Regions from separate parts of the Arthrobacter sp. B0316-1-20 genome, predicted to be linked through region 1. Evidence: riboswitches for the same ligand, from Rfam matches in the RefSeq annotation. Region 1 holds a riboswitch; each other region holds the start of a gene.
The links. A riboswitch is a leader RNA that binds a small molecule or an ion and turns the genes downstream of it on or off. The one in region 1 is predicted to bind glycine.
Positions count from the first base shown of each region.

Region 2: it holds a riboswitch for glycine, as region 1 does, so the genes downstream of both, gcvP (aminomethyl-transferring glycine dehydrogenase) here and gcvP (aminomethyl-transferring glycine dehydrogenase) in region 1, are expected to answer to the same signal.
Region 3: it holds a riboswitch for glycine, as region 1 does, so the genes downstream of both, gcvH (glycine cleavage system protein GcvH) here and gcvP (aminomethyl-transferring glycine dehydrogenase) in region 1, are expected to answer to the same signal.
Region 4: it holds a riboswitch for glycine, as region 1 does, so the genes downstream of both, gcvP (aminomethyl-transferring glycine dehydrogenase) here and gcvP (aminomethyl-transferring glycine dehydrogenase) in region 1, are expected to answer to the same signal.

Region 1 covers NZ_JBNHHC010000170.1:115-3,834, forward strand. Annotated here, with positions in the region: partial or broken gene cycA (D-serine/D-alanine/glycine transporter) at 1-1,207, opposite strand, end outside; glycine riboswitch at 1,452-1,556, shown strand; glycine riboswitch at 1,558-1,671, shown strand; partial or broken gene gcvP (aminomethyl-transferring glycine dehydrogenase) at 1,723-3,720, shown strand, end outside.
Region 2 covers NZ_JBNHHC010000006.1:104,765-109,788, reverse strand. Annotated here, with positions in the region: gene gcvP (aminomethyl-transferring glycine dehydrogenase) at 1-2,032, opposite strand, end outside; glycine riboswitch at 2,204-2,303, opposite strand; gene AC5RW2_RS11870 (mycothiol transferase) at 2,429-2,941, opposite strand; gene AC5RW2_RS11865 (S66 family peptidase) at 3,073-4,122, opposite strand; gene AC5RW2_RS11860 (MFS transporter) at 4,159-5,024, opposite strand, start outside.
Region 3 covers NZ_JBNHHC010000014.1:7,092-12,115, forward strand. Annotated here, with positions in the region: gene AC5RW2_RS21905 (L-serine ammonia-lyase) at 1-768, opposite strand, end outside; gene glyA (serine hydroxymethyltransferase) at 777-2,090, opposite strand; gene gcvH (glycine cleavage system protein GcvH) at 2,099-2,485, opposite strand; glycine riboswitch at 2,926-3,027, opposite strand; gene AC5RW2_RS21920 (peptidoglycan-binding protein) at 3,421-4,182, shown strand; gene AC5RW2_RS21925 (zinc metalloprotease) at 4,190-5,024, shown strand, end outside.
Region 4 covers NZ_JBNHHC010000005.1:129,352-134,375, forward strand. Annotated here, with positions in the region: gene AC5RW2_RS10120 (GntR family transcriptional regulator) at 1-325, shown strand, start outside; gene AC5RW2_RS10125 (MFS transporter) at 546-1,856, shown strand; gene AC5RW2_RS10130 (mycothiol transferase) at 1,927-2,439, shown strand; glycine riboswitch at 2,515-2,615, shown strand; glycine riboswitch at 2,616-2,730, shown strand; gene gcvP (aminomethyl-transferring glycine dehydrogenase) at 2,786-5,024, shown strand, end outside.

The DNA of each region.
Region 1 (3,720 bases):
AGACGAACATGAACAGCAGTGCGGAGATGGTGGTGACCAGCGTGAAGGCCGCGATGATCGATTCGCCGGCATACAGCAGCACGACGCCGGCCAGCAGGAAGGTGCAGGAGAAGACCAGCGCGTTGCGCGGCACCCGGCGCGGGGACAGGCGGCCGAAGGTCTTGGGGGCGTCGCCTTCATGCGCCAGGCCGAATACCATGCGCGAGGTGGAATATATCCCCGAATTCGCGCTGGATGCCGCGGAAGTGAGGACCACGAAGTTGATCACGCCGGCGGCGATGGCCAGCCCTGCGAGGGCGAACATGCCCACGAAGGGGCTGCGGTCCGCCGAGAATTCCCGCCACGGCGTCACAGAAACAATCACCGTCAGCGCGACCACGTAGAACAGCATCACACGGATCGGAATGGAATTGATGGCCTTGGGAAGGTTCTTTTCCGGATCCTTGGCCTCCGCCGCGGTAGTGCCCACCAGTTCGATGCCCACGAAGGCGAATACGGCGATCTGGAATCCGGCGATAAAGCCCATCGGGCCGGTCGGGAACATGCCGCCGTCGTTCCAGAGGTTAGCGAAGGTGGCCTCGGAGCCGTTCGGGGCGGTGAAGCCGGTGATGATGAATACCAGGCCGACCACGATGAGGCCAACGATGGCGATGATCTTGATCAGGGCGAACCAGAATTCGGTTTCACCGAAGGCCTTGACCGTGGGCAGGTTGAGCCCCAGCAGCAGCAGGATGGCGGCCAGCGCGGGGATCCAGAGCTGGAGGTCCGGCCACCAGAAGGCCACATAGCCGGCGATGGCGATCACGTCCGCGATGCCGGTGACAATCCAGCAGAACCAGTAGGTCCAGCCGGTGAAGAACCCGGCCCAGGGCCCCAGCAGGTCCGCGGCGAAGTCGCTGAAGGACTTGTAATTCAGGTTGGACAGCAGGATTTCGCCCATGGCCCGCATGACGAAGAAGAGCATGAAGCCGATGATCATGTAGACGAAGATGACCGACGGACCGGCCAGTGAAATCGTCTTGCCCGAACCCATGAACAGGCCGGTGCCGATGGCGCCGCCGATCGCGATCAGCTGGATGTGGCGGTTGGCGAGCTGGCGTTCGAGGTGGGGCTCGCCCTGGTGCTGCTCGTTGAAAGTGACCAAGTGGGAGTGGCCCTCCCCGGGAACCGCGGCTTCGGCGTCGGGCGGAATGGGGCGGTTGGACATCGGACTTCTTTCTGTCATCGGATCGATGGGCGCGCGGTGGTGCTAATCGTAAGGACCGGGCATGTCGTCCTTGTTCCGCCTCAGCGCACCTGAAATTCAGTGTGAGTCGGCTCACGAGCGAAAGTCAATTTGGTTGACGTTGCGGACGGTATGGGCGAAGCAGGGGGCGCCATGTAGAATCTTGCTCAAGGATAGGCTCCGGCGTATAGTTGTGAGTCGCATCACCCATAATTGAACATGCCTCTGAACCGCGGCGGGAGAGTCCTGCTGATGCTCAATCCGATCAGCAGGCGCCGTAGGAGCAAATCCTCCCCAGGAATCTCTCAGGCCCCTGTACCGCTGCGGCAAGGCAACTCTGGAAAGCAGTCAGGCGGCCAGCTCGCCGGACTCACCGACGGTGCAAGCGCCGAACCTGTGGAAACAGGTGGCGCGGAATCTCTCAGGTCCAATACAGAGCGGGGAGGAACTCGATCCGATTGGCGTCCCTGGACGCCGGAATACCCTGGAGTTCCCCCATGACGGTTCAATCAACAGAAACAGCCTTCGTCGACCGCCACATCGGCGCCCGCAGCAATGACGCGGAGACGATGCTCAAGCAGCTGGGCTACGCCAGCGTGGACCAGCTTGTCGACACCGCCGTTCCGGCGGACATCCGCCAGAGCGCGCCGCTGAACCTGCCGCCCGCCCGCAGCGAAATGGAAGTCCTTGCGGACCTGCGTGCGCTCGCTGCGAAGAACACCGTGGCCGTCCAGATGATTGGCCAGGGCTACTACGACACCGTGACCCCGCCGGTCATCCTGCGCAATGTCCTGGAGTCTCCGGCCTGGTACACCGCCTACACCCCCTACCAGCCCGAAATCTCGCAGGGCCGGCTCGAGGCCCTGCTCAACTTCCAGACCATGGTCGAGGACCTGACGGCACTGCCGATCGCCAACGCCTCCATGCTGGATGAAGCCACCGCCGTGGCCGAGGCCGTGCTGCTGATGCGCCGCGTCAACAAGGCGCACCAGGACGGCAAAGTCGTCCTGGACCAGGACGTGCTGCCGCAGACCATTGCAGTCGTTAAGGGCCGGGCCAAGGCACTGGACTTCGAGGTTGAGGTTGTGGACCTGTCCGCCGGACTGCCCGAAGGGGACATCGTCGGCATCGTGCTGCAGCAGCCGGGTGCCTCCGGCAACGTCGGCAGCCACGCTGCGGTGATCAAGGCCGCGAAGGCCCGCGGTGCCATGGTGACGGTCGCTGCCGACCTGCTGGCCCTCACTCTCATCACCCCGCCCGGCGACCAGGGCGCCGATATCGCCGTCGGCAACTCCCAGCGCTTCGGCGTGCCGCTGTTCTACGGTGGCCCGCACGCTGCCTACATGGCCGTGCGCACGGGCCTGGAGCGCTCGCTGCCGGGCCGGCTGGTCGGCGTCTCCAAGGACTCCGCCGGTACTGCCGCCTACCGTCTGGCCCTGCAGACACGCGAACAGCACATCCGCCGCGAAAAGGCCACGTCCAACATCTGCACGGCCCAGGCCCTGCTGGCGATCGTTTCCAGCATGTACGCCGTCTACCACGGCCCGGAGGGCCTGAAGGCCATCGCGCAGCGGACCAGCGGCCACGCCCGCACCCTGGCCTCCGTCCTCACGGGCGCCGGCTTGGAGCTCGCCTCGGAGCACTTCTTCGACACCCTCACCGTCCGCGTCCCGGGCCGTGCGGGCGAGGTCATCAAGGCCGCCGAGGCCAAGGGCATCAACCTGCGCAGCATCGACGCGGACCAGGTGGGCATCTCCTGCGACGAAACCACGACGGCGGCACACCTGGCCGCGGTTGCCGGAGCCTTCGGTGTCGACGACGCTGAGGCCAAGGTCCGGGCGGCCGCCTCGGCGACCCCCGGTTTCGAGCTGAAGTCTGACGTCGAACGCACCTCCGCGTACCTGACCCACCCTGTCTTCCACATGCACCGGTCCGAGACGCAGATGCTCCGCTACCTGCGCCGCCTGTCCGACCGCGACCTGGCGCTGGACCGGACCATGATTCCGCTGGGCTCCTGCACCATGAAGCTGAACGCGACGGCGGAGATGGAATCCATCAGCTGGCCGGAGTTCGCCTCCATCCACCCCTTCGCTCCGGATCACCAGACCGTGGGCTGGCGGGAACTGATCGCCGACCTGGAGGCCCGGCTGTCCGAGATCACCGGCTACGCCGGCGTCTCCATCCAGCCGAACGCCGGATCGCAAGGCGAGTACGCCGGCCTGCTGGCCATCCGCCGTTACCACCTGGCCAACGGCGATGACCAGCGCGATGTCTGCCTGATCCCTGCTTCCGCACACGGCACCAACGCCGCGTCCGCGGTGCTGGCGGGCCTGAAGGTCGTCGTCGTGGCCACCGCGCACGACGGCACGATCGACCACGCCGACCTGAAGGCAAAGATCGAGAAGCATGCCGACCAGCTGGCCGGCATCATGATCACCTACCCGTCCACTCACGGCGTGTACGACGCCGACGTCCGCGAGGTCTGCGATGCGGTC
Region 2 (5,024 bases), on a different contig from region 1:
CCTGCCCGCCGGCGGCATGGACCGCCTCGCAGACGTCGCGCACGTCCGCGTCGTACACGCCGTGCGTTGACGGATAGGTGATCATGATGGCCGAAAGCGAGTCGGCGTTCTGGTCGATCTTCGCGCGCAGGTCGGCGTGGTCGATGGTGCCGTCCGGTGCCGTGGCGACCACGACAACCTTCATGCCGGCCAGCACGGCCGAGGCGGCGTTGGTGCCGTGCGCGGAGGCGGGGATCAGGCAGACGTCGCGCTGGTCGTCGCCGTTGGCCAAGTGGTAGCGGCGGATGGCGAGCAGGCCGGCGTATTCGCCCTGCGAACCGGCGTTGGGCTGGATGGAGACGCCGGCGTAGCCGGTGATCGCCGCGAGTCGTTCCTCCAGATCGGTGATCAGCTCGCGCCAGCCGGCGGTCTGGCTGGCCGGGGCGAACGGGTGGATGGACGCGAATTCCGGCCAGGTCATCGCCTCCATTTCCGCCGTCGCATTCAGCTTCATGGTGCACGAGCCCAGCGGGATCATGGTCCGGTCCAGGGCCAGGTCTCGGTCAGACAGCCGGCGCAGGTAGCGCAGCATCTGGGTCTCGGAGCGATGGCTGTGGAACACCGGATGGTCCAGGTAGGAGGAGCTGCGCAGCAGCTCCTCCGGCAGCTCGAAGCCGGCGTTCCCGGCCGTTTCGGCGGTCTTGCCGGCGGCGTCCTCCACGCCGAAGGCCTCCGCGACCAGGGCGAGGTGCTCCGCCGTCGTCGTTTCATCGGCGGAAATGCCGACGTGGTCGGCGTCGATGCGGCGCAGGTTCACGCCCTTGGCCTCGGCGGCGGCGGCGATCTCGGCGGCCTTGCCCGGAGCCTTCACCGTGAGGGTGTCGAAGAACCGGTCTGCCGCCAGCGCATACCCGGCGCCGGTGAGCACGCCTGCCAGCGTGCGGGCGGCCTCATTGGCGTGCTGCGCGATCGCCTTCAGGCCCTCGGGGCCGTGGTAGACGGCGTACATGCTGGCCACGACGGCCAGCAGTGCCTGCGCGGTGCAGATGTTGGAGGTGGCCTTCTCGCGGCGGATGTGCTGCTCGCGGGTCTGCAGCGCCAGGCGGTAGGCGGGGCGGCCGGCGTCGTCCTTCGAGACCCCCACCAGGCGGCCGGGCAAGGAACGCTCCAGCCCCTTGCGGACGGCCATGTAGGCGGCGTGCGGGCCGCCGAAGAAGAGCGGCACGCCAAAACGCTGGGTGTTGCCGACGGCGATGTCCGCGCCCTGCTCGCCCGGCGGCGTGATCAGGGTCAGCGCCAGCAGGTCGGCGGCCACGGTGACCAAGGCGCCGCGCTCCTTGGCCTGCGCGATGACCGGAGCCTGGTCAAACACCCGGCCGGAGGCTCCCGGCTGCTGCAGCACGATGCCCGAGATGTCGCCGTCCGGCAGGCCGGCGGAGAGGTCGGCAACCTCTACGTCGAAGTCCAGCGCCTCGGCCCGGCCCTTAACGACGGCGATGGTCTGCGGCAGCAGGTCCGCGTCCAGCACGGTCTTGCCGGCGGACTTGGACTTGTTGGACCGGCGCATCAACAGCACGGCTTCGGCCACTGCGGTGGCTTCGTCCAGCAGGGAGGCGTTGGCGATCGGCAGCGCGGTGAGGTCCTGGACCATGGTCTGGAAGTTCAGCAGCGCCTCCAGCCGGCCCTGCGAAATTTCCGGCTGGTACGGGGTGTAGGCGGTGTACCAGGCCGGGTCTTCCACCACGTTGCGGCGGATCACCGGCGGCGTGATGGTGTCGTAGTAGCCCTGGCCGATCATCTGCACGGCCGTCACGTTCTTCGCGGCGAGGGCGCGCAGGTCCCCCAGGACCTGGGACTCGCTGCGGGCGGCGGGCAGCGCCAGCGGTTCCTGCTGGCGGATGTCGGCGGGCACGGCCGCGTCCACCAGCTCGTCGATGCTGCCGTAGCCCAACTGCTTGAGCATGGTTTCCGCGTCGTTCCGGCGCGGACCGATGTGTCGGTCGGTGAAGGAGGCGCTGCCGGGCCGGGTAGCGCTGGTGGACTTAGCCGTCATGTGAGGAACTCCAGTTATCCCCGGCTGGGCTGACCATGCCGGTAGTGAAGGGTTCCTCCCCACTCTGTGACTGAACCTGAGAGATTCCGCAGGCTGTGGCCCAAGGGGCCGCCTCCTGCTTGCACCGTCGGTGAGCCGGTCCTGAACGGTCCGGCTGCTTTCCAGAGTTGCCTCTTCGCGGCGGTACAGGGGCCTGAGAGATTCCTGGGGAGGTATTGCTCCTACGGCGCCTGCTGACTGGTACCCAGCAGGACTCTCCCGCCGCATGTCGAAGGCTGTATGCAGTTGTACTGACTCCTTGAATGGTAGTCCAGCGGCTGGCGCGCAACAAGGCGGCGACGCCCGACGGCGCGGCTTGCGGCCGCCGCGGGGGCGCCGGAACCCGCGTGGCCGCCGCTAGGCATCGGTGCGCGAGAGCATGCCCTTCACGTAGGCGGCCTGTCCGACGTGCTCCAGGCAGTCGTCCAGGACGCTGACCAGCCGCACCCCCAGGCTGACGTGCGGGTCCCACCGGGTGTCCACGATCCGGTCCAGGTCATCCTCGCTCAGTCCGGCCAGATACTCCAGGGTGCCGGCATGGACGTCGTCGTAGTAGCCGCGCAGCAGGTCGGCCGATTCGACCCGGACGGCCGCCACCTGCTGCGACGTGTGGCCGTAGCCATGGTCCTTCCGGGGCAGCGGCAGGTCGAACCGCTCCGCCCAGCCGGTCAGCCAGTACTGGTCCGTGCCGGCGACATCGGCAATATGGTCGTCCTGGATGCGCGTCAGATGCCAGATAAGCCAGGCAATCGAGTTGCTGTCACCGCCGGGCCGGGCGGCCAGTTGTCCGGCGTCCAGCCCGTCCAGCACGGAGTGGACGCGCTCCTGGATCCTGCCGTAGGCATCTGCGAGCAGGTCGTTGAACTTCATGGCGCCTCCCGCCGGTCGACTGTGGCGCCAGCTTACCGGCCGGGGCCACGGCGAGGAATGCGTGCCTGCCCGCAGGCGCGGGGACGCTCACGCAGCCGCGCATCCGTCGCCCGGACCGCCTGCCTCAGCGGTCAACTGTAATCGGCCGTGATGGTTCGATCCCGGCCATTGAGCCGCATTGTCCCTCCGTAGGGCACGATCCATTGCGGACGGGTATGGCCGAACGGGACTCCGATGCAGACGACGGCCGGGTCGTTGTAGCGCTTTATCTCGGCGAGGACTGCATCGCGTTGCGCGGCGCGGAGCCGGGCACGCTCCTCCGCTGGCGGGACGGTACCGTGACTGCTCACCGGAGGCCGGGCGACGAGCACTCCTTCCACCGCCGAGAGGACGCCCCGTTCCCCCAATGCCCGGACCCATCTCTTGACCCACGCTGCCGGAGGCAACTCCTCACTGGTTTCAACAATCAGGATCGACCCCTCGAGGGCTCCCAGGGGCGGCAGCCGATCGGCCATGGCCAGCTGATCGATGACTTCCAGGCACCCGCCCCAGGTGCGGCCGGTCGCTTCCCGCTCGGGCCCCGCCCACGTCCACGGCTGCGTGGGTTCCCGTTCACCGAAGTTGACAAGGGCTTGTGGCGTCAGCCAGTCCGGCCCGAAGTCCTCGGACTCGCCTGGGTCAACAATCTCCAGCTCACCGCCCTTAAAGAGCGCTGCCTTCAGCGACGCGAGGTGCTGGTCGTCAATGTGCGGCCCGGCTCCGAGGTGCACCTGGGTCGAGCCCCCGTAGTAGCCTGCTATCCCGACCGACCACAGCCAGTTCAAGAGGTTCGTGTTGTCGCTGTAGCCCATGAAGATCTTGGGGTTCGCGGCGGCGAGACCGGCGTCCAGATGGGGAATGAGGGCTACCTGGTCGTCGCCGCCGATGGTCGCGAGGATGGCCCGGATGGCCGGGTCGGACAAAGCGGCGTGCAGGTCCGCGGCGCGTTCCGCGGCGGAAGCGCCAAGCTTCCGGGTCGTCGGGTATTCCACAGGGACCAGTCCCGTTTCGGCGCTGAGTCGACGCATCGCCTGCTCGTGGACATCCGGCGCGAACCCGGGGGCAGCAAAGGACGGGGAGAGAATCGCGACCCGGTCACCGGGCTCAAGCTTGGGCGGGGACACAAGGGCATGGCTCGGCATTTCCCCATCCAACCACGCGCTGTGCCTCAGCGGCCGCTATCCATCCCGGGCCGAATCCTCCAGATAGCGGGGCCGGCCCACGATGACCAGGCCCACCGCCAGGATGAGCAAGGCACCGCCCAGCAGGCCGAAGGAAGCACCCCAGCCGCCGCTGGCCTCGCGCAGCAGCCCGAACATCAGCGGGCCGGCGCAGGCGACCGTGTAGCCGATGCCTTGCGCGAACCCGGAGAGCAGCCCCGCGCCGGCCGTGGTGCGGGTCCTGAGGTTCACCAGCAGCAGGCCCAGCGCAAAGGTGCCCTGGCCGAGCCCCGCCAGGGTGATCCACAACCAGGTGCCGAACGAGGGTGACAGCAGCAGCCCGGCGTATCCGGCCGTGTAAAAGCCGATGAACAGCAGGCCCAGGCCCAGGGGATTGCGCAGCCGCCCCGCGATCAGCGGCACCAACAGACTGGTGGGCAGGCCCAGGATGGCGTAGTAGGCCAGCATGGTGCCCGCCGTCGGGGGCAGCATCCCGCTGTCCACCAGCAACGGCGGCAACCACGTGAACATGGCAAACGTGTTCGACAAGGTCCCGGCGAACACCAGGGCCAGGCCCCAGGCGACCGACGAGCGCCAGACGCGGACCGACGTCGTCCCGACGGAACCGGCCTCAGCTCCCGCTGCGGGCTCCGAGGCTTCCGCAACGGGCGGCCCGTCGGCTCCTGCGGGGCCGGCCGCAGGGCCGGGGACGGTCACCGCCCCGGGGCCGGCAGCGCCGGGGCCGGCCCCCGTACCGAGACTCACGGCAGGCCCGGAACCGGCCGGCTGCCGGGCGCTGCCCTCATCGGGCGGGAGGATGTCCAAGCCGCCGGGCCGGTAGGGCTGCAGCACCAGGCGCGCGGTGCGGCGGCGCCAATGTTCCG
Region 3 (5,024 bases), on a different contig from region 1:
CTCATGCCAGGCCGGGGCCCGGCGTCGGACGTTCAGCCCGCCGGGCAGGACACCTTCGCGCTTGATGGCGGAGTCCTTGCATTCCTCCATCACCTGCCAGATGTGGATCAGGCCGGCACGGATCTCCGCCTCGGAGCGCGAGGCCTTCTCGTTGAGCATCATGATGTCGCTGATGCCCAGGCCGGTGTTGCGGCAGTGTTCGAGCAGTACCGCCGCCGTCCGGAAGGGGTAGGGGAGCGTCGCCTGGGCGGCATCCGGCTCCCGGGCCGCCGCTTCTTCCTCGCCGTCGCGGACCACGAAGCCGCCGCCCACGGAAAAGAACGTCGCCTCGTGAAGGACCGCGCCGGCGTCGTCGGTCACCTGGAATTTCATCCCGTTGGTGTGCCGGGGCAGCACGGTGAGCGGATGCTGCACCATGTCCTCGACCCGGTAGGCCAGGACCCGCCCGGCCGAGCCTTCGACCCGCGCGCACAACTGCAACTCGCCGGTCGAGGCCATCTCCGCCAGGCGGGATTCGACGTCGTCGGGCAGGATCTGCTCGGGCTGGAAACCTTCCAGCCCGAGCATCACCGCCGTGAACGTGCCGTGGCCGCGGCCGGTGGCCGCGAGGGATCCGTACAGGTCCACCCGCAGTCCGGCGACCCGGTCCAGCACACCCGTTGACATCAGTTCCCCGGCAAAGACCGCGGCCGCCCGCATCGGACCGACGGTGTGCGAACTGGACGGACCGATGCCCACGGTAAAGAGGTCGAAGACGCCGACGGCCATGATGCTCCTCAGCGCCCTTCGGTGGGCGTGGAAACCGGTGCCAGGTCCGGGTAGAGCGGATGCGCCTGGGCCAGCGCCTCCACCCGGTCCTTCAGGCCGGACAGGGCATTGGCCGGCCCGGCGATGAGGGCCTCGGCAATGATGTCCGCGACCTCGCGGAACGCCTCGTCGCCGAAGCCGCGGGTGGCCAGCGCCGGCGTGCCGATGCGCAGGCCGGAGGTGACCATGGGCGGCCGCGGGTCGAACGGCACCGCGTTGCGGTTCACCGTGATGTCGATGGCGGCCAGAAGGTCCTCGCCCTGCTGGCCGTCCAGCTCCGAATTGCGCAGGTCAACCAGGACCAGGTGCACGTCCGTGCCGCCGGTCAGCACCGTGATGCCCTTCTCCGCAACGTCCTGCTGCGACAGCCGCTCGGCCAGGATCCGTGCGCCCGCCAGCGTACGCTGCTGGCGGTCGGCGAATTCCTCGGAGGCGGCAACCTTGAACGCCACGGCCTTGCCCGCGATGACATGTTCGAGCGGCCCGCCCTGCTGGCCGGGGAACACCGCGGAATTGATCTTCTTGGCGATGTCCGCCTCGTTGGTCAGGATGATGCCGCCGCGCGGACCCGCCAGCGTCTTGTGCGTGGTGGACGTGACCACGTGGGCGTGCGGCACCGGGCTGGCGTGCAGGCCGGCGGCCACCAGGCCGGCGATGTGTGCCATGTCCACCATCAGGTACGCCCCGACGTCGTCGGCGATCCGGCGGAATTCCGCGAAGTCGAGCTCGCGCGGGTAGGCGGACCAGCCGGCGATGATCAGCTGCGGCTGGTGCTCGTGCGCCAGCCGCTCCACCTCGGCCATGTCGACCCGGTGGTCCTCCTCGGAGACGCCATAGGCGGCCACGTTGTAGAGCCTGCCGGAGAAGTTGATCTTCATGCCGTGGGTCAGGTGTCCGCCGTGGGCCAGGTTCAGTCCCAGGATGGTGTCGCCGGGCTTGATCAGGGCGTGCATTACCGAGGCGTTGGCCTGCGCGCCGGAGTGCGGCTGGACGTTGGCGAAGCCGGCGCCGAACAGATCCTTGACCCGGTCGATGGCCAGCTGCTCGATCACGTCGACGTGCTCGCAGCCGCCGTAGTACCGGCGCCCCGGGTAACCCTCGGCGTATTTGTTGGTTAGCACCGAGCCCTGGGCCTGCATGACGGCGACGGGGGTGTGGTTCTCGGAGGCGATCATTTCCAGCCCGGACTGTTGGCGGCGCAGCTCGTTGTCGATCTGGGCGGCAATTTCCGGATCGAGGACACCCAGGTCCGCGTTCAGGCTGGTGCTGGCGACCGCCGTCATTGCCGCGCTCACGCTACTTCACCACCGTTGGCGGAGGCGTACTCCTCGGCGGAAAGCAGCGGGCCCTCCTCCGACACCTGGACGGTGAACAGCCAGCCGGCACCGTAGGGGTCATCGTTGATCACGGCGGGGTCGGCCACGGCGTCGCCGTTGACTTCGATGACCTCACCGGTCACCGGGGAGTAGAGGTCCGAAACGGATTTGGTGGACTCGATTTCACCGCAGGTCTCGCCGGCCGTCACGACGGTACCGACCTCGGGGAGATCCACGTACACGATGTCGCCCAGCGCCTCGGTTGCCACGGCAGAAACGCCGATCCTGGACGGGCCGGAACCGTCGGCGGCCACCCACTCGTGCTCCGCGGAGTATCGTAGTTCGGCGTTGACTTTGCTCACTGTGATGCCTTTCTTAAACACGCTTTTTGTTGAGGAGATGAGAGGAGGTCGCCTCGGCCCCTGTAGTGCACCCGTTTTGTTCGCCTTGACGCTTCGGGGCGGAAGCACGTGCGGACGGCGATCATGGCTTCGCTGAAGCGGTCGCTGGTCGCCAGATCCCCGGACTCCTTGGCTCGAGGATCAGGGCGCGGGCACCGGGAACGACGGGGCGGGAATTAAGGTGGGGCCAGGGCCGGCAACCAAGTCTTTGAGCGATGGCTGCGGAGGACGCGCCGCTGCAGGTCAGAAGTCATGAGGAACTCCAAGATTGGGCCGGCCCGAGGGCTCGGCTGGGATTGGGTTCCTCCCCGCTCTGTATTTGACCTGAGAGATTCCGCGGAGTGTGTTCCGCTTGCACCGTCGGTGAGCCAGGCTGCTGCCTGGCTGCTTTCCAGAGTTGCCTAGCCGCGGCGGTACATGGGCCTGAGAGATTCCTGGGGAGGATTTGCTCCTACGGCGCCTGCCCGGATGGTGTGCGGAGAGGACTCTCCCGCCACGGTTCGAAAGGCATTCAGTTGTGGGTGATTCGCCTCACACCCTACACACAGTGCCGGTAAGAGCCCAAATTCACGCCGCCAAACATCGGGCCCCGTTGCCGCTCCAGGGTTGCGCCGGCCGCCAATTCAAGGTCGCGTCCCGCCGGCCGCCGCTCTCCGAAGGTCCAGCCGGCAGTCACTCGCCGTCCCCGCACATCCAGGGCCGCGTCCGCCTCTGCGCGTGCGGCCGAACGTCGGCGCCTACACAATGAATGGATTCATCAGTATGCTTTGCGTTGATGTCGTCGAGAGGAAGGCTGATGACCGAGGCGCCGGTACCGCCGGGCCGTTGACAAGAATCGACAGGTTTCGACAACGGGTTGGAACGAATGGCGCTTTGCGCCGGAGACGGAGATTTTGATGAGCAACGACATGGGACGCACGCCGCTATCGCCGGAGGAACTCGAATCCCAGTCCGGGACCGCGCTGCCGGACAAGGAAGTCGCGTCCATCCTGGATCTGAATGCCGATCTCGACCTGGCCATCGATGCGGCCGCGCCGATCGACCTGGCCGTCGCGGCGAACGCCAACGTGGCGGCCCCCATCGATGCCGCCGCCTCGGCCAACCTCCTCTCGTCCGGCTCCACGGCGCAGGCCCTGTCCGACCAGGGGGTCATCATCAATCAGGGCATCACCGCCGACGCGACCGCCGAGTCGACCCAGGACAGCACCATCGACCAGGGCAATGACACCCTGGAGGACACCGGGGCAACGGCCGGTTCCGCTGCCGGGACGGGCGCCGCCGTCGGCGATTCCGGCCTTGCCCAGGGCGCCACCGGGCAGGAGGAAACTGCTCCGGCGCTGCTGCCGGACGGGACCCTGCCGGACGGCACCCTGCCCGACACCGGATCCGTCACGGAAGGCCTCGGGTCGACCCTCGACGGGAACCTGCTCAACGTCAACGTCGATCTGGCCGCGGACGCCGATATCGCCGCCCCGATCAACGGCGCCGTGGCCGCCAACGCCAACGTTGCCGCGCCGATCGACGCCGCGGTGGCGGCGAATATCGGCTCGATCGACAGCAACGCCGTCGCGGTGGCGCAGCAGGACGCCATCATCAACCAGCAGATTGACGGCAGCGCCCAGGCCAGCGCCGGCCAGCAGTCCGACCTCGAACAATAGTCCCTGAATGAGCATCAGTCCGAGCCGGCCGCCGGCCACGAGTGACCCGCTGCCCGGCGGCCGGTCGGCTGCCCCTTTGATTGACGTCCCGGCGCTGGCCGACGGCGTGCAGCTCCTCGGACCTGCACGGGGATCCGGCTACCGGGAGCCGCCCGCGCTGGTCCGGCGCGCGGACGGCCAGACGCTCCAGCTCACCCCGCTCCTGTATGCCATTCTGGAGGGCGTCGACGGCTCCCGGAGCCTCGACCAGATTGCCGAGCACGCCGGTGAGAAGTCCGGCAGGCTAATCACTGCCGGAAACGTGCAGACCCTGATCGACAAACAGCTGCTGCCGCTGGGCCTGCTGCGGCTCGCCGACGGCTCGCAGCCCGACGTCAAAAAGGCGAGCCCGCTGCTGGGCATGCGCTTCCGCTACACGGTCACCGACCCCGCGCTGACCCGGAAGCTGACGGCTCCGTTCGCCGTCCTGTTCCATCCGCTGATCGCCCTGCCCGTGACCCTGGCCTTCCTGGCGGCGTGCTGGTGGGTGCTCATGGTCAAGGGCCTCGGTTCGGCAACGCACCAGGCCTTCGCCAATCCCGGCCTGCTGCTCCTGGTGTTCGCCATCACCATCCTCTCGGCCGGCTTCCACGAGTTCGGCCATGCCGCCGGGGCGCGCCGCGGCGGCGCGACGCCGGGAGCCATGGGCGTGGGCCTGTACCTGATCTGGCCGGCCTTCTACACCGATGTCACCGACTCCTACCGCCTGGGACGCGGCGGCCGGCTCCGCACGGACCTGGGCGGCCTGTACTTCAACGCCATCGTCGTGGTGGGCACGATAGGCGTCTGGTGGCTCACCGGCT
Region 4 (5,024 bases), on a different contig from region 1:
CAGAATGGCCACCTTGGCGGATGATCTGCGGACCGCCCTGCAGCACGAAGACATGCTGGCGTCGCACCGTGCCATCGGCGGCCTGGTGGACATCATCCTTCAAGCAGGCGACCATCAGGAACTGCGGGAAGTGAACACCCATGTGCTCGGCCGTTCCCTGGCCCGGCTGCACCTTTTCCAACATGCGATCGCCTATCCCATCTGGACCGACGGCTGGGACGAGACAGTGCAGTACTTGCAGCGCGGCCAGTCCGAGGCTGCCGTGGAAAGGCTCCGCCGGACGTTCTGGATCCTCGCCGAAGAACTGGCGCCGGAGAGTTCGTAGCCGGCCTGCGGGTCTGCCGGGAGGCGGCCCGGTGAGGGGATAAGGTGAAACCCGGCCGGATTGATCCGGCCGTCCCCGCCCGGCCGTTCGACCCCATGGACCAAGCTTGACCTCGACCGCACAACAGACTGCCGATACCCAACCGCGTTCCGAGGACCGCTCCCGCTCCAACCCCAGTCCGGTACCCCGGAAGCCCGGTCCGTTTGCAGGCCGCTTGACCGTGCTCGCCGGCATTCTCTTGCTCGCGCTGAGCCTCCGGCTGGCCGTCTCCGGCGTCTCGCCGGTGCTGGCAGACATGGCCGCGGATCTGCCGTTCGGTACCGCCTCCACCGGAGTGTTGGGCATGCTGCCCACCGCGGCCTTCGCCGCCGCTGGGTTCGCCGTGCCGGTACTGCTGCGGCGACTCGGGTTGGAAGCCCTGCTGTTGGTGGCAATCCTCATGGCCGCGGTCGGCCAACTCGGCCGGGCGATGGCCTCGGACGTGCCGTCGTTCCTGGTCCTGTCCGGCCTGACCATGGCCGGCTACGGCGTCGGCAACATCCTGCTGCCGCCGCTGGTGAAGCGTTATTTCCCCGATCGGATCGGCCTGGTCACGGCGCTCTACGTGACGCTGCTGGCGGTCAGCACAGCGTTCAGCCCGCTGCTGGCCGTGCCGCTTGAGCAGGCCGCCGGCTGGCGTTTCTCGATCGGGGTCTGGGCAGCCGTGAGCGTGGCGGCCCTTGTGCCGTGGTTGGTGACTGCGTGGACGGAGCATTCCCGGCGCAAAATCTCCCGCCTGGTGCTGCAGCCCTACCGCCCCGGCGGTTTGGACCCGCTTCAGCAAGCGCACCGCGACGGCGCACGGCCGCCGATGGGCCATGCCGCGGCGGCCCCGGCGGGTGTTGGCGGCGCGGGTCCAGCCGGTCCCGCGCCCGGTGCCGCAGCCACCACCACCAGCACGACGGCGGTGCGCGTCTGGCGATCGCCGCTCGCCTGGGGTTTGGCCCTGGTTTTCGCCGGGACCTCGTCCAATACCTTTGCCATGTTCACCTGGCTGCCGCCGTTGCTGGTGGACAGCGGGATGTTGCCGCCGATGGCCGGCACCATGCTGGCCTACTACGCCATCCTGGCCCTGCCGACCAGCCTGCTGGTGCCGCTGATCGCGGCGCGGTTGCGCAATCCGCTGGGCCTGGGCCTGCTCTTCATCGGCTTCTACGCGGCCGGGTACGCCGGCCTGCTGCTCTCGCCGTCGTTCGGTACCTGGCTCTGGATCACCTTGGCCGGCTTGGGGCAGGGCACCTTCGCCCTGGCCCTGCTGTTGGTCAACCTCCGGACCCGAACCACCGCCGGCGCCGGAGCGCTGTCCGGGTTCGCGCAAGGGATCGGCTACACCGTCGCCTGCGCCGGTCCGCTGGCCTTCGGGCTGCTGCGCGACGTCAGCGGCGGCTGGGGTGCTTCCTTCGGTTTGTTGGGCGCCGCCCTGCTTCTCCTGGCGGTCGGCCTGGTCATTGTGGGACGCCCCCGGTATCTGGAGGACTCGGTCCGGAACTGAAGCGGCGGCCCGTTCCGCGGCCAGCCGGGCGCCGGTAGGCTGACGGCAGAGTCCGCTACGAGGAGGCGCCATGAAGTTCAATGACCTGCTGGCCGATGCCTACGGGCGGATCCAGGAACGCGTCCACCATGTGCTGGAAGGCCTGGACGCCGACCAGCTGGCTGCCCAACCGGGCGGCGACAGCAACTCGATCGGCTGGCTGGTCTGGCACCTGACCCGCATCCAGGACGACCACATAGCCGATGTCGCCGGCACCCAGCAGTACTGGCTTGCCGGCTGGTCTGAGCGCTTCGACCTGCCGCTGGCCGAGAAGGACCATGGTTTCGGCCACACGCCCGAACAAGTGGCGGCGGTCCGGGTGGAATCGGCCGACTTGCTCCGCGACTATTACGACGACGTGCATGCCGGCACGCTGGCCTACCTGGCCGGACTCACCGAGGACGATCTGGACCGGATTGTCGACACCCGGTGGGATCCGCACGTGAAGCTGGGCGTCCGGCTGGTGAGCGTGATGGACGACTGCATGGAACACATCGGCCAAGCCGCGTATGTGAAGGGCATGCTCGCCCGCGGGGAAGTCTAGGAGCCGTCACCACCTTGTTGCCCGGGGGCGGCTGGACTACCATTCAAGGAGTTAGAAACAACTGCATACAGCCTTCGACATGCGGCGGGAGAGTCCTGCTGAGCACTAGGTCAGCAGGCGCCGTAGGAGCAATACCTCCCCAGGAATCTCTCAGGCCCCTGTACCGCCGCGGAGAGGCAACTCTGGAAAGCAGCCGGACCGTTCGTGGACCGGCTCACCGACGGTGCAAGCAGGAACCGGCCCCCGTGCCGTCCTGCGGAATCTCTCAGGTTCAGCCACAGAGCGGGGAGGAACCCTTCACTACCGGCATGGCCACCCCATGGCGGAGATTAACTGGAGTTCCTCAATGACGGCTAAAGCCAACCTCGCCACCCGGCCCGGCAGCACTTCCTTCGCAGACCGCCACATTGGCCCGCGCCGGAACGACGCGGAAGCCATGCTTAAGCAGTTGGGCTATGCAAGTGTCGACGATCTCGTGGATGCTGCGGTGCCCGCAGACATCCGCCAGCAGGAGCCGCTTGCCCTGCCCGAGGCGCGCAGCGAAGCTCAGGTTCTGGGCGACCTGCGGGCCCTGGCTGCCAAGAACGTGATGGCCGTGCAGATGATCGGCCAAGGCTACTTCGACACCATCACTCCGCCAGTGATCCGCCGCAATGTGGTGGAGGACCCGGCCTGGTACACCGCCTACACCCCGTACCAGCCGGAAATCTCGCAGGGCCGGCTGGAGGCGCTGCTGAACTTCCAGACCATGGTGCAGGACCTGACCGCGCTGCCGATCGCCAACGCCTCGCTGCTGGACGAAGCCACCGCGGTGGCCGAAGCCGTGCTGCTGATGCGCCGCTCCAACAAGGCCAAGGCCGCCGGCAAGACCGTGCTGGACGCGGACCTGCTGCCGCAGACCATCGCCGTCGTCAAGGGCCGGGCCAAGGCTCTGGACTTCGAGGTTGAGGTGGCCGACCTTTCCGCCGGGCTGCCCGAGGGCGATATTTCCGGCATCGTGCTGCAGCAGCCGGGAGCCTCCGGCCGCGTCTTCGACCATGCTCCGGTGATCGCGCAGGCCAAGGAACGCGGCGCCATGGTCACCGTGGCCGCGGACCTGCTGGCCCTGACCCTGATCACGCCGCCGGGCGAGCAGGGGGCGGACATCGCCGTCGGCAATACCCAGCGTTTCGGCGTCCCGCTGTTCTTCGGCGGCCCGCATGCCGCCTACATGGCGGTGCGCAAGGGACTTGAGCGCTCGCTGCCCGGCCGCCTGGTGGGTGTGTCCAAGGACGACGCCGGCCGCCCCGCCTACCGTCTGGCGCTGCAGACCCGCGAGCAGCACATCCGCCGCGAGAAGGCCACCTCCAACATCTGCACCGCGCAGGCGCTGCTCGCCGTGGTGGCCAGCATGTACGCGGTTTACCACGGTCCCGAGGGGCTGAAGGCAATCGCGCAGCACGCCAACCAGGCCGCCCGCACCCTCGCCGGGGTGCTCACCGGCGCCGGCTTCAGCCTGGCCGCCGACCAGTTCTTTGACACGCTCACGGTGAAGGCGCCGGGCAAGGCCGCGGAGATCGTCGCGGCCGCCGAGGCCAAGGGCGTGAACCTGCGCCACGTCGACGCCGACCAGGTGGGCATTTCCACCGATGAAACAACGACGGCGGAGCACCTCGCCTTGGTTGCGGAGGCGTTCGGCGTGGAGGGCGCGGCCGGCAGGACCGCCGAGTCCGCTGCCGGGCCGCGCTTCGAGCTGCCGGAAGACCTGCTGCGCAGCTCGTCCTACCTGGACCACCCGGTGTTCCACAGCTACCGCTCCGAGACCCGGATGCTGCGCTACCTGCGCCGGCTGTCCGACCGCGACCTGGCGCTGGACCGGACCATGATCCCGCTGGGCTCCTGCACCATGAAGCTGAATGCCACGGCGGAAATGGAAGCGATGACCTGGCCGGAATTCGCCTCCATCCACCCGTTCGCTCCCGCCAGCCAGACGGCCGGCTGGCGCGAACTGATCGCCGACCTGGAGGAACGCCTCGCCGCGATCACCGGCTACGCGGGTGTCTCCATCCAGCCCAACGCCGGCTCGCAGGGCGAATACGCCGGCCTGCTCGCCATCCGCCGCTACCACCTGGCCAACGGTGACGACCAGCGCGACGTCTGCCTGATCCCCGCCTCGGCGCACGGCACCAACGCGGCGTCGGCCGTGCTGGCCGGCATGAAGGTGGTGGTGGTCGCCACCGCACCGGACGGCACCATCGACCACGCCGACCTGCGCGCCAAGATCGACCAGCACGCCGACGCGCTCTCCGCCATCATGATCACCTACCCGTCCACGCATGGGGTGTACGACGCCGACGTGCGCGACGTCTGCGACGCGGTGCATGCGGCCGGCGGCCAGGTCTACATCGACGGCGCCAACCTCAACGCGCTGGTCGGGCTGGCCCAGCCGGGCAAGTTCGGCGGCGACGTCTCGCACCTGAACCTGCACAAGACCTTCTGCATCCCGCACGGCGGCGGCGGCCCCGGCGTCGGACCGGTGGCCGTGGCCGAGCACCTGGTGCCGTTCCTGCCCGGCAACGCCGCGCTGGCCGAACACGAGGGCAAGG